3 regions of the Paenibacillus sp. FSL H8-0104 genome follow, and region 3 is predicted to be linked to each of the others. Evidence: riboswitches for the same ligand, from Rfam matches in the RefSeq annotation. Region 3 holds a riboswitch; each other region holds the start of a gene.
The links. Region 3 has a riboswitch for S-adenosylmethionine ahead of metA (homoserine O-acetyltransferase MetA). Riboswitches for the same ligand answer to the same signal wherever they lie in the genome.
Positions count from the first base shown of each region.

Region 1: linked by a shared signal. The riboswitch ahead of NST38_RS25165 (methionine ABC transporter ATP-binding protein) and the one ahead of metA (homoserine O-acetyltransferase MetA) in region 3 are both predicted to bind S-adenosylmethionine.
Region 2: linked by a shared signal. The riboswitch ahead of mmuP (S-methylmethionine permease) and the one ahead of metA (homoserine O-acetyltransferase MetA) in region 3 are both predicted to bind S-adenosylmethionine.

Region 1 covers NZ_JBBOTC010000001.1:5,712,402-5,717,279, forward strand. The annotation lists gene NST38_RS25155 (MetQ/NlpA family ABC transporter substrate-binding protein) at 1-699, opposite strand, end outside; gene NST38_RS25160 (methionine ABC transporter permease) at 774-1,433, opposite strand; gene NST38_RS25165 (methionine ABC transporter ATP-binding protein) at 1,434-2,468, opposite strand; SAM riboswitch class I at 2,595-2,736, opposite strand; gene NST38_RS25170 (Cthe_2314 family HEPN domain-containing protein) at 2,866-3,582, opposite strand; gene NST38_RS25175 (COX15/CtaA family protein) at 3,746-4,633, opposite strand.
Region 2 covers NZ_JBBOTC010000001.1:5,995,498-6,000,375, forward strand. The annotation lists gene mmuM (homocysteine S-methyltransferase) at 65-1,132, opposite strand; gene mmuP (S-methylmethionine permease) at 1,110-2,522, opposite strand; SAM riboswitch class I at 2,615-2,716, opposite strand; gene NST38_RS26535 (Ger(x)C family spore germination protein) at 2,787-3,989, opposite strand; gene NST38_RS26540 (spore germination protein) at 3,986-4,878, opposite strand, start outside.
Region 3 covers NZ_JBBOTC010000001.1:2,007,600-2,012,477, reverse strand. The annotation lists gene NST38_RS09190 (trans-sulfuration enzyme family protein) at 1-576, opposite strand, end outside; gene NST38_RS09185 (PLP-dependent transferase) at 573-1,760, opposite strand; gene metA (homoserine O-acetyltransferase MetA) at 1,785-2,702, opposite strand; SAM riboswitch class I at 2,939-3,062, opposite strand; gene corA (magnesium/cobalt transporter CorA) at 3,514-4,449, shown strand; gene NST38_RS09170 (HRDC domain-containing protein) at 4,520-4,878, opposite strand, start outside.

The DNA.
Region 1 (4,878 bases), 3.7 Mb from region 3:
TGGGTTACCTTGCAGATCTTCGATCAGCAAAGCATCATTCGCCGGATTCAGGTTCGCTTCGAGCGCATAGTTAGCGTTGATGAATACCAGATCCGCTTCATCCAATTGACGAGGCATCATGGCTGCATCCAGCTCAATGATATCCAGGTTCTTCGGATTGGCTGTGATGTCTTGAATCGTAGATGAGATATTTGTGTTGTCTTTCAGCGTGATAATGCCTTCCTTCGCAAGTAACAACAGTGCACGTCCACCATTGGATGGGTCATTTGGAATTGCTACTTTTGCGCCGTCTGCCAATTCATCCAAAGACTTAATCTTTTTGGAGTATCCGCCAAAAGGTTCAACATGAACAGGTGTTACAGAAACGAGGTTGAATCCACGTTCTTTATTCTCTGTGTCCAGATAAGGTTGGTGCTGGAAGAAGTTTGCATCCAATTTTTTGTCAGCAAGTTGCTGATTGGGTTGTACATAGTCATTGAACGTAACGACTTGCAAACGAATACCTTGTGCTTCCAGTTCAGGCTTGATGCTTTCCAGAATCTCTGCATGTGGTGTAGGTGAAGCTCCAACTTTCAATTCAACTGTACGAGGTGCACCTGCTGAATTGTCTGCGCCGCTATCGGCGTCCTTGTTGTTTCCGCAAGCTGCGAGAACCGCAATCAACATAAGACTAAGTAGAGCAAAAGACCATTTTTTCATGTGTAAAACCCCTTCTCTAATCATTTTGTCATGTGGCATCCGCATTATTGCATAACCATCATGTTATCTATGTGTTATTTCCTGGTGAAAAATGTAACCAAGCGATCTCCAGCCATCTGGAGAATTTGCACTAGAATGATCATCGACACTACGGATATAATCATGATCTCATTTTGATAACGGAAGTATCCATAGTTGATTGCCAGTGTTCCCAGACCTCCACCACCAACCATGCCCGCCATCGCCGTATAGGAGACAAGCGTAACGATGGTGATCGTTATACCAGCAAGCAGTCCAGGCAGTGCCTCAGGCAGTAACACCCGTCTTACAATCTGTCCGGTCGATGCACCCATCGACTGTGCCGCTTCAATGACACCCCGATCAACTTCTCGCAACGTCGTCTCCACCAAACGAGCAAAATAAGGAGCTGCTGAAATCACCAAAGGAGGTATAACGCCGAGCACCCCCGTAGCTGTACCGACGAGTATACGAGTGAATGGAATAAGAGCAACAATCAATATGATAAATGGGACTGAGCGCAAAATATTCACAATCAGGGATAGTATAGTGTACACTGCCCGTGACTTAATCGAAGCAGATCGGGCTGTCATGAACAGCAGTACTCCGAGCGGTAAACCTAAGATAACGGTAAACAAGCCTGATACACCCAAAATTTGCAGTGTCTCAATGGAGGCTTTACCAACCTCTTCCCAGCGAACTGTTGAAAAATCCATCTAACGAAGCACCTCCACATCAAGTCCCTCAGCGGTTAATTCTGATATCGTCCGATCAATCGCATTTGAATCACCCTCGAACCGAACGGTCAGCTGCCCATAAGGAACCTGTTTGATCGTAGAGATTGTACCTTGCAGGATGGCAAAATCCACGCCTGTCTTACGTACCGTTCTAGACAAAATCGCTTCATACGTTTTGTTACCCAGAAAGGATATCTTCACAAGTTTGGAAGCAGCACCTGCCTGCAATTCAACGCCTGCATTTGCCAGAGCGGTCTCTTCCAGAGCAAGTCCAGCTTCATGGTCACGCATCATGAAGTCCCGCGTGATCGCATGCTGTGGCTTCAGGAACACGTCTGTTACAGGTCCTTGTTCCACAATGCCACCTTGATGAATGACAGCCACCTTGTCACAGATGTTCTGAATGACATGCATCTCATGTGTGATCAGCACAATCGTTAGGTTGTACTTTTCATTAATGTCGAGTAATAACTTCAGGATTGAATTTGTCGTCTGCGGATCAAGTGCCGAAGTAGCCTCATCACAGAGAAGTACATTTGGATCACTTGCAAGTGCTCTCGCAATCCCTACACGTTGTTTCTGGCCACCCGATAATTGAGCCGGATATTTGCTGCTGTGGTGCTCCAGACCAACCAGTGCAAGCATTTCCTTCACTTTGCGATCAATGGCTTCCTTGGGTGTATTCACAAGCTTTAGTGGAAAAGCTACATTGTCATATACCGTTGCCGAAGATAACAGATTAAAGTGTTGAAAAATCATTCCGATCTTGCGTCTCTGTTGCTGCAATTCGGTTTTGCTCAGTTCAGTCAGGTTAATTCCGTCAAGCCATACCTCACCCTCCGTAGGCCGTTCCAGCAAATTAATACAGCGAATCAATGTGCTTTTGCCCGCTCCGGAATGGCCAATCACTCCGTAGATTTCGCCCTTTTGGATGCTCAAATTCAACTCGGATAACGCTGTTGTAGATTTTGTTCCTTTGCCGTACGTTTTCGTTAAACCTTTTAATTCAATCAATCGCACTTGCCCCTTTCCAACCACCTACTTGTATCTTTACCCGATCTAAAGGAAAACTCCCCTTAAAGTACAAAAAAAGAGCCCTTTGCAGATACAAAGAGGGCTCTTCACGTGAAAGAATATACCTTCTCATCTGCCAAAATCGTGTCTTGCACCATTTTGTAGGAATTAGCACCTAACATCTATAACGAACGATACATGTATCATGTCATTACAAATCGGTTGCCGGGCTTCATCGGGCCTGTCCCTCCGCCGCTCTCGATAAGAAATATGTTGTTGTAGGATTTTATAAGTTCATGTAGTTTATGCTTTATAATGTGAACGTAACTTCCAAAAAATCAGTTATATCCGTGTAACATTCGATTGAAACTCAGTATATTCCAAGTATTCCGATTTGTCAAAGGGAATTATTTCTTTTCCATATTTTATTGATATAACTATAAGAGGCTGTTAACGTTTCACAGACCATATCGACACCCTGACGCATTTCCTGCACATGCTGATTCAGATCCTCCAATTTCACTTTACCTTGCAAGGTCTGGTGTAACTGCCACAGGTCATCGTGCATTTCTGAGTTCATGTAGTGAATTTCCATATTACGTCGTTTGCGCAGCTTGCTCATCGGCTCACGATAAGAGTCCTTGATCTGTATTAATTGCAACGCAAGATCATGATGTTCCCTCGCATAGTCGAACTGCCTTAACATTGTGAAATAAGAAAAATGCGCTTTGGTATTTGAAGTATTCAACTGGAATATTTCATTTAATACCGTGCCGACTTTATCCAGAATGGCAAAGCAGCGGATAAAGCCATCTTTGTAGAAATACACATACCGTGCATACTCGGCTTTTTCAGTCGGCGTCATATCATCCGTTGATCCTGCAACGACCTTTTTACGAAAATGAGCAGCAGCGAAACAGCTTTGCTCCAGTTCATCCAGTGAGGAGATGAGTCCCTGAGTCCACACATACAGTTTCCGATAGTCATGCGTGGGATCATGGTCCACATGCATTTGTCGTTGAAATAGCTCAAGCGTATGCGCCATTGCGTCCATCGCTGCCTTCAATTTACCTTCGTTTATACGTGGCTTTTCCCCCAACAACGTTCGCAGCATATCTAACCTCCTCTTTTCCAAATCAACAAGAATTCATCACCGTAAACGAAACATCATTCATTCCGTGTAATTGCTGCTTGCCATAGGTTGCCCTGATCCCTCTGACATCAAACAAAGTCCACCTGTCCAATGATGTACATCACTGGATGGTGGACTTTCATATTTAAAAACGATTAGCCGGGCGATGTAGCTTGTACACCAGGAAACTCATATACGTTAAGACTCCGAACAATATGGCGATATCCAGCATATGAGCAAGAGCTACGAACATGTATACTTCCGGACGGTTCATTGTCACCATCATGAAAATACCAATGACTACTTGCATCAGAATAAGAACAACGGATACCACACCCAGAGTACGCATTTCCTTGTTGTCCGGATGATTACGGTAAGCGAAATGACCCAGGATTGCGATAACAATCACGAGCGACGCAGCTGCTGCACGGTGAGCAAAAGCAACCGCTACCCCACCCGAAAGCTCAGGAATAATCTGACCGTTACAAAGCGGAAATCCAGAACATCCGCCGGCAGAATCCGTGTGACTCACAAATGCACCTGTGTATACCACGAGATATGTGTAAATGGTGGAGAACCAGACCAGATTCCTGAATTTTTTGCTAACCCGAGGGTATTTATTCAGGCGCTCCAATCCGCCATCTTTGGCCTCCTGCCTTATGCCCAGCGCCATCATTAGAGAACTCGCAAAAGCAATCAGTGCAAAACCAAAATGCAGTGCCATGACTGCTGAAGATTGGGAGAAGACAACGGCAAAAGCCCCCATGATTCCCTGGACGATAACAAATACCAGAGTTAAGAAAGAAAACAATTGCAGGTCACGGCGTGACTTGCCAAACCGCAGAAAAGCAACAAACGAGGCAATGGACAACAGTCCAGCCAGTGCACTTACAGCGCGATGGGAATATTCAATGAGTGAAGCCACAGTATGTGCGGGAACGAGTTTTCCGTTACATAAAGGCCATTCTGTTCCACAGCCAAGGCCTGATTCCGTTTTGGTTACGATGCCTCCACCAAAAGTGGCCAGAAACATGACAAGACAGGTTAATACGGTTAACCATTTAAACAAAGTTAAGTGTTTCAATTTTTTCTCACCCGCTGTTGGTTTAAGATGGCGAAGAATATTCTCCGCTTGTTTCGGTACTTTGACACTTATTTCACAACTAAATTCATTATAACGGATAAAATGTTCATTGACGTCGCGCTTTGTGACAAAATGTTAACGTCTGGTGAAATAATGACCCGCAGGTCATTGGAGATATGTAATTGAGGGATATG
Region 2 (4,878 bases), 4.0 Mb from region 3:
CACAATAAAACAAGCCCTTCCATACCTCTATAGGATGTGGAAGGGCTTGTTATCATGATATGAACTATTTCCGCCATTTCTTCGCAAGTGCACCAATCTGATGTGGCGTAGTGCGGCAACAGCCGCCAATAATTTGCGCGCCCGCAGCAACCCACTGCTCCGAAGCATCACTCATGCTGCCACAAGTACCCTGTCCGCTCCACGTCTTCGTTGCTGCATCATATACTTCTCCCGAGTTCGGATACACAATAACAGGTTTATCGCTGGTACGGCTCAAAATACCCACTGCTTCCGTCACCACTTCCATCGGAGCACAGTTCAGGCCAATCGCCGCAACCTGCGGCTCGGAGCCAAACGTCTGTGCACATACCTCAAGCGGTGTGCCCTCGCTGATGCTTGTCCCGTCTTTTAAAGAAAATGATAACCAGGCATACGCATGAGGAAACTCCTTCAGTACATCAACCAGCACCTGTGCTTCCTGCAGGGAAGGAATCGTCTCAAACGCCAGAATATCAGCACCCGCTTCAAGCAGCGCCGCCATACGTGGACGGTGAAATGCGGCCAGCGTCTCATCCGACACGCCGTAATGTCCCACATACTCTGAACCATCCGCCAGATAGGCGCCGTACGGACCAACGGACCCGGCAATAATTGGACGTGGACGAAAACTGTCTCCTTCGCGATCTACTGTACGATCTGTTATATGCTCCTCATTCTCTACGTTCTCGGAACGTACCGAAGGAGCTTCTACAAGCTGACCTGTCGAGCTTTCTCTCCCTACTAAACTACTCTGCACTTCTGCCCACACGTCATCTCTCGCCTGTACAGCCAGTTCCACCGTCTTGCGGATCAGCTCCAGTGCTGACTGTTCATCGATCCCTCTCTTACGGAAACCATCCACCGTCGCCTGATAACTGGATGTAATCGCACAGTCGGCTCCTGCTCGAAAATAATCTGCATGGACCTGAACAATAACATCCGGATTCTCAAGCAACACACGAGCAGACCATAGTGGATCATCGAGATCACATCCATGCTGTTCGAGTTCCGTAGCCAACGCTCCATCCAGAATCATGACCGGATGTTCACGAAGGATCTGTTCTATGGGGTTAGTCTGTTGTTCTTGCGTCATGTACTTGTCCTCTTTTCTTATTCACACGTTCTGTCAGATAATAAGCAGCGTAACATACTGCGATAAACGGAACCCCACAATACAGCGCAATTCGCTGTGTCGGGTCAAAGGCAATACCTATGCATGAAGCCAGGCATAATATAAATGAAACAATTGGTACCACCGGATACAGTGGTGTGCGGTAGACCAGATCTTTGACCGCATGTCCTTCCCGGATATATTGTCTGCGGAACATGTATTGGGAGGCACTGATACTCATCCATACTGCAACGACAGCCAGACCTGAAATGGAAACCAGTGTAATATACACGGTACCTGGCGCAATGATGCTGGACAGCAAGGCCAGCGCACCACCCACCATACTAATCAGAAGTGCATTCAGCGGTACTCCGCTTTTGGTCAATTTGGCAAACCACGGAGAGATCGTTCTTTTGTCAGCCAGAGACCAGAGCATACGTGAAGATGCATACAGGCCTGAATTGGCAGCAGAGAGAATCGCCGTCAGAATAACAAAGTTCATAATGTCTGCTGCATAGGGTACACCCACCCGCTCCATTACCGCTACAAACGGACTTTCCAGTACACTGGCATCCGACATGGGCAGCAAGGCCGACAAGATAATAATCGTTCCGATGAAGAAAATAACCAAACGCCACAGCGTTGTATGAATAGCCTTTGGTATCGTCTTTTCCGGGTTCTCCGTCTCACCGGCGGCAATGCCGATTAACTCGGTGCCTGAGAAGGCAAAGTTTACAGCAAGCATGGTCATCAATATCGCTGTAGCCCCATGAGGGAACCACCCGGATGCGGTAATATTCGATAGAAATGGAGCCGGTTCAGAATCCGCCATGGGAATGAACCCAAACATGGCTGCGCCACCGATAATAATGAAGATTACGATAGTCACTACTTTTACAGATGAGAACCAGAACTCGGATTCCGCAAAAAATTTCACCGTTAGAGCGTTAAACAGAAAGATCATCAGTGCAAAAACCGCGCTCCATATCCATACGTTTACCGATGGGAACCAGCGCTGCATAAGCAATCCGGCGGCTGTGAATTCGGAGCCAAGCGCAACAGTCCAGGTTAACCAGTATAACCAAGCCACCGTGTAACCTGTTGCCGGTCCGATATATTTGGCTGCATAACTATGAAATGCTCCCGTCTCTGGCATATGAACAGACAGTTCACCAAGACAGAGCATCACCAGATATACAACGATGGCTCCAATCAGATAGGACAGAATGGTTCCCAGTGGTCCCGCCTGCTGAATCGTGTAACCTGAGCTGAGGAATAATCCCGTTCCAATGACTCCTCCGAGAGAGAGCATGACCACATGCCGTGCCTGCATTTTCCGCTGAAAATGCCCTTTGTCGTTGTTGTTCTCCATACCTGCTGCTCCCCTACTTCTTCATCCAGAAAAAACAAAAAAGACCCACTCTGCCTAAAGAGTGCGCCGTTACTGACAAATAAAAACAAACGCTCCTATCTATCAGGCTTTCACCCGCTGGAATTAGCACAGTATCCTTCAGATCTGTTGCTGAGGTTTCTAAGGGCCAGTCCCTCCACCTCTCTGGATAAGAAAATGATTTTTTACTAATATAGCGATCTATCATGAATGTGTCAACAATTAAATAATATATGGCACACCTCGCTATTCGGTGGAAGACCCCGGATTCGTGATGGTGGTCTTTACCTCATAGGTGATCGGCACGGTGCTAAAAATTTTATCCCAATCGTCTTTGACTTTTTTCCATGTTTTAGGTTCTTTGATACGTAAGCTATCCCGAAAATCCGCAACATCTACTTTATAGGTATGCTGCAGTTTGTATAACAACTGTCGAATCTGTTGTTTGGCAAGTTCAGCAAATTCTTTTTCCAATTCACTGAGATACGCACCTTTTTCCTCTTCCTCGGGAGCACGCCAATCCTCCATCAACCAGCCTTCGGATTCAGTTTTCACATGGAATGAAATATCATCGCCAACCACTTTTGGAATTATTGTTGTTTTTTTCTTCTTCATTTCATATACAACAGTGAACCCCTCTTTATTGTATGTCTTCAAGATACCTCCTTTTTCTTTAGGTCTGAGCCAAGATAGCCCTTCTAGATCCGTTTGGCTGAGTTCCCCGATGAATTTTGTTGTTTTCCCATCAAAGATACTGGCACCGGAGAACTTGTCCTCTCCATTGAAGTTCAGTACATTCTGGAGCAAAAAGCTGGAACCGGATTGCATTTGTGCATCTAATTTGGAGAGTAGAACGGGGTCCAGGATTTTATTGGACAAGTATGAATTACCGGTAATACCTGTAAGATAAAATGCTGGAATCCGGGAAGGATCATCTGAAGTCAGTACATCAACAGCGCGATGATGGCTAATCAACACCAGACAGTTAGGACGAATATCGTTATCCCGAAGTACAAAATCCAGCAGCTGGTCCAGACCATACTTTTTGGCGATATCCTTGGACACAACGATAACCTTCAGATGATGTCCGATGAGCGGATGATCTCGTCTCAGTGCAAACTGACGAAAGATTTGTAGCAAGGAATCTCCGGTAAGCTGTTCATTGGAATAGGACGTTTTACCAGAAGCAGGCGAACCGGATTGTTGGCTCTTCTGACTGCTGGAATTACCGGGAGCAATCTGTACCGTGGCTGTCACATTGTTCTGCTTGGAATACCCTCCTCCCTGATTGGCGATGTTCTCCTCAAATTCCGTCTCTTTGCCGATATCGATCCCGAGACCAACGTAGACACTTAGATCCTCTATCTCTCGACTGCTCCAACATCCGGATATCGTTAAGAGAATGCATAATACAGTGGCTAAGCGTAACAACATGCGGAATGTAATCATGCATGCTTGCCTCCTTTTTTGCGAATCAGACTTAACAACAGTAGTACCAGAGGTAAAATTCCAAACAAAAATACGGACACATTGCCTAGCATATCTCCTAGTACGAAGGTATCATCCACTGTTTTGGGTATCATTGCTGTCAGATAAATGAACGGCAGCAGGCCGTACATGATGCCTTTGATTTTTTTGGAACGAAACAAATCACGAATACCCACCGAAGCGCAGTAATGTGTAATTGCTGTAGTCGAAAAGATTTGCATAATCCAGATGACCAGCAATAAGGATTCAAAACGCTCGAATATCAGACCCTGGATTTCGAAGCTTCTTACCAAATCCAGCGTTGGCCAGGTTCGAGTTTTGATGCCATCGAGCGATAAACTGCCTATAACCATCACCACCGTGATCAAGTAGATAATAGTGGATATGAGTATCCCCCAGGTCATCGCTTTATTGCTCTTCTTCGGATTTTTCATATAGGCAGTCATGATTAACATCACCTCATAGCCCGTATAAGATAATAGTGAAGGCTTCAACCCTTGGAAAACGGGCATAATCCCATCACCGAGGACGGGTCTCAGATTGCCAATCTCGAATAGCTGATTACTAAGCAAAATTTCAATCACAAATATAATAATCGTAATCGGAAGGATGATCTCAAACACGCGTACGATAACGCCAAGCCCGCCTGAAATCATATATACACCGATCCACATGAAGACCATCACAATCGCCCAGGTGGGGGTGCGTTCGAGCAGATACATCCCAGTTACTTCAGCCATAACTCTGATTTCGAATGCGGCAATAACTATGAAATACATAATCATAGACAATCCCAGTATGTAAGCAATCCAGCTGCCCGTAATCTCACGGGTGAACTGGAAGACGGTTT
Region 3 (4,878 bases):
TGGACGCTGATAGTAAGGTGTCATAAAGGTGTTATCCAGAATCGTGATCAGGTCATGTTCCTTCGACCAGTCAGTTACGGCAGCGATATCCGTAATTCGCAGTGTAGGGTTGGACGGTGTTTCCATATAAACTGCCTTGGTGTTTGGCTTGAGTGCCGCTTTCACTTCATCTATATTGGTCATGTCTACAAAGGTTGTCTCGATCTGCATACGGCTTAATATGGAAGTAAGCAAACGATACGTACCTCCATATACGTCTTCCGTTACAATCATGTGGTCCCCTGCGGAGAACATCATGAACACGCTTGAGATCGCAGCCATCCCCGAAGAATAGGCAAAGCCTCGTGCGCCGCCCTCCAGCAATGTGATGTAATCTTCCAAAGCCTGACGTGTCGGATTACCCGAACGACTGTAATCATGTTGAGGCGGATTGAAGATATCAAAATGATGGAATGTTGATGCTTGGTAGATCGGTACACTGGAGGCTCCAGTCGTTTTGTCAATCTCATCGCCAAAATGGAGCAATTTGGTATCAAATTTCAACTCGGAATTGGGCTTGTTGTTGGACTCACTCATGAGTGCACGCCTCCTTCCACTTCCTGTTGTGCAGCTGTCAGAGCATTGCCGAGATCTGCAATCAGATCGTCCGCATGTTCAATGCCTACAGAGAACCGGAGCAGACGGTCATCCACACCTACGGCTTCACGAATTTCAAGCGGAATATCCGCATGAGTCTGTACTGCGGGATAAGTCATAAGTGATTCGACTCCGCCGAGACTTTCGGCAAAAGCAATGAGTTTGATATGACGCAGCAACGGTTCAACATAACGTGCATCCTTCACTTTGAAAGAGAAGATACCTGTGTTACCGGTAGATTGTTTGTTCTGTATCTCATACCCCGGATGATCGGATAGACCTGGATGATACACTTCAACCACCGCTGGGTGCTCAAGCAAGTATTTGGCAATAGTAAGTGCATTGTGCTCATGACGCTCCATGCGAAGAGCCAGCGTTTTCATACCTTTCATCAACTGGTAGGAGTCACTTGGAGATAATACCGCTCCAATGGAATTATGCAGGAACGCCATCTCAGCAGATAACGCCTCACCTTTGGTAATAATTAGTCCGGCGAGCACATCATTATGTCCGCCCAGATATTTGGTAGCGCTATGAATGATGATATCGGCACCCAGTTCAATCGGACGTTGGAAAAATGGAGTCAACAACGTGTTGTCAACAATGGTCAACAGGTTGTAACTTTTCGCCCAGGAAGCAACGGCTTCCACATCGGTGATCATCATCAGTGGATTGGTTGGTGTCTCAATAAATACAGCTTTGGTATTCGGCTGACGAACCTTCTCCAGTGCTACAAGGTCATTCGTGTCCACATAACTAGCAGTTACGCCGAAACGGGACAGAATACGTTCCAGCAGACGATAGGTTCCACCATACAGATCCAGCGATACAATCAGATGATCCCCTTGACCAAACATGGCAAAAATCGTTTGCAGCGCAGCCATTCCCGAGCTACAGGCAAACCCTGCATCACCGGACTCCAGCGCTGCGGCGGCTTCTTCCAATACTTTACGGGTTGGATTAGTCGTACGAATATAATCAAACCCCGTGCTTTGTCCAAGCTTAGGGTGGCGAAACGCAGTGGATTGATAGATCGGAAAGTTAATGGCGCCTGTTACCGGTTCATTGATGGACCCAATTTGTGCTAAGCGGCTTTCGATTTTCAACTTGTTGTTGTCTTCCATTGCTGCATCCTCCTGTAATCTCGATTAGATTTGCGGGCCAATATCGTAAGGTGTTTCTTGATACACATAGTAATTGAGCCAGTTAGAGAATAATAAGTTGGCATGAGCGCGCCAAGTAGCTGGTGGCACACGGGAAGGGTCGTCATTCGGATAATAATGCCTAGGCAATGCGATATCCAACCCTTTGGCTGCATCCCGGTCATACTCCCACTTTAATGAGAACGGGTCATACTCGGCATGTCCTGTGGCAAAAATCTGTTTGCCGTCTTTGGTAGCAACCAGGAAGATCCCCGCTTCCTCGGATTCAGCCAAAATCTCTAAATTCTCATTCTTTTCAATATCTTCGCGTCTCACTTCCGTATGACGGGAATGTGGAACGTTGAATACTTCATCGAATCCACGCAACAACGGAACATGTGGTTTATTGATGGTATGTGGGAAAACGCCAAAACACTTTTCATCAAGTGCAACCTTGGGTACGTCAAAATGATGGTATAAACCTGCCTGAGAAGCCCAACATATGTGGAGGGTTGAAGTCACATTGGTTTTGGTCCATTCGAAGATCTCCTGGATTTCATTCCAATAGTTCACGTCTTCGAAATCCATCTGTTCCACCGGGGCACCCGTAATGATCATTCCATCGAAACGACGGTGCTCAATCTCATCAAAGGTTTTATAGAACAGATCCAAATACTCTTGAGACGTATTCTTCGACGTATGGGATTTGGGATGTACAAGAACGACATCCACCTGAATAGGCGTGTTTCCCACCAGACGAAGCAATTGTGTTTCGGTCGTTTCCTTTGTGGGCATCAGGTTTAATATAGCGATACGGAGTGGACGAATATCCTGCTGATATGCAGAAGTTTCATCCATGACGAAGATATTCTCTCCTTCAAGTACTTCTTTTGCTGGTAGAGTATCGGGTATTTTGATTGGCATAGTAAGTCTAACTCCTCCTTGTGCATAGATAGATGCAGCCACCCTTGGCTTGATGTCTTCACATCAATACAGTTATAGACTGCCTTGAGCTTGTAAAAACATTGAATTGCTCTTTCATCCAACGTTACAAACAACCTCAAGTTCCTTAGCGAAAATCACTGCTGAGAAGTCGGGGCATATAACAAAGACCTTCCTCGGATTTCGAGAAAGGTCATATGTAAAAAAGATATGCGCCTCTCTCATCTCTCAGTTACAACAGTGCCACTTGACACTTAGTCACTGCAAGAATTAGCACCGTGCGGTATACCGCCGGTTGCCGGGTTTCATCGGGCCAGTCCCTCCACCTACTCTTGATAAGATTTCGCTGTATTAGATTGTAATTAAATATGGTTCACCGTCTACTTTATTACATTAATGCCCTCACGTCAAGATGCAGTTCGATGTCTGCTTCCCAGATCGGAACCGTTCATCATCCGTTGTCATACACTGCCTCAGGGCGCGAAATAGACACATTTTTGCGCTTGAAAGCACCTTGTACCAGCGGTATACTAAACAAGGTGTTATAAACCCTTATGTGAGAGGTGACATATTAAATGGATGGCGACCCGAGGCCTGACTGGCAGCCGAATTCCGACAAACTGCATAGAGAATTGACATCAGCATGCCGGCAGCGGGACGTGACTTCCGTTTGATTATATAGTGAACGCAGCCCTGATCTCCAGGCTCCGCTGCCGACCGGCTGATTTGTTCTTTTTGCGCCCATAATGATAATATCCGCCAAGTTGGCGGGTGCAGAAGGAGTAGATTAACGATGAAAATCCGGTTGGTTAACAACGGTGTATTTATTCCGGTGGACGACATTCAGCAGGCGCTGACTCCACCAGCGGAAGGATTTTACTGGATTGATGCAGACGTAGACGATTTGGCGGTACTTCAGCCGCTGTTCTTGATGCATGATCTGGCTGTGGAAGACTGTCTTAGTGACGAAGAACAACGTCCGAAGATTGAAATTTATGAGAACCATTATTTTATTGTGATTAATAGCATCCGTTTTGATGATGAAGAGATATTTCTACGTGCGGTCAACCTGTTTCTCGGCAGACATTTCATTATTAGTGTTACCAAGCACAAGGTCAGCGAATTGCGTACACTGAAACCCATCCTGTGGGAACAGGAAATCAGTACACCGGATCGTCTGCTGTATTTGCTGGTTGACTTGATTGTTGATAATTATTTCACCGTAGGTGACCGAATTGAAGCACGGATCGAGAAGCTTGAGGAAGACATTCTGATGCACACCAAAAAGTCACATCTGAATGAAATCATCGGGCTACGCAGTGAGATTCTGTGGCTGAAAAAAGTCCTTGGACCTCAGAAAGAGGTTATTAACACCTTGAATAAAAAAGATCTGCGTCTCATCGATGATCAACTGCAAAAGTATTTCAGTGACATCTATGAGAATGCTGTAAAAATATCTGAAACCTTTGAGACTTATCGCGACCTGATGGGCAACTTGCGAGAAGCCTACCAATCCAGTATTGCGAACCGGGCGAATGAGATCATGCGTGTATTTACCGCCATTACCACGGTCTTCATGCCGCTGACAGTCATTACCGGTATATACGGCATGAACTTTACGAATATGCCAGAGCTTAACTGGAAATACAGCTATTTTGTTGTGATTGGTCTGATGGTTACACTGGGCCTGAGCATGTTCTTCATTTTCCGCAAGAAAGACTGGGTATGAACTTTTATGAAATAACAAAGACGAAGCGCTCCTCCGGGAGAAACGCCTCGTCTTTTTTCATTTCTGATTATTAACCAACATTCTTCTCTGTCTCTGCGTGCCGACGGAAGCGGATTCGAATCATGCGCAGTCTTTCATAGACCTGCTCCAGACTTCCTCCATCGGGTTTCTCTCCTCCATACACCTTATGTAATACTGGCTTCAGGAACGTATCTCCCAGCTCCTCATACGCACTCCATACGGCCTCTTGTTCGTTCTCTGGCATCACTGCCAGCTCCACATCAAGAAGACAATCGGTGTCATAACCTTCGTGATCCAGTGCCTCTAACAGCTCAACCAACTCGCGTCGGGATAATCCGGATCGATTAACAATCTCCTCTAACGTATACCCTTCCTTCATGCCTTCAAGCACCTGCTTACGTGTGGTGA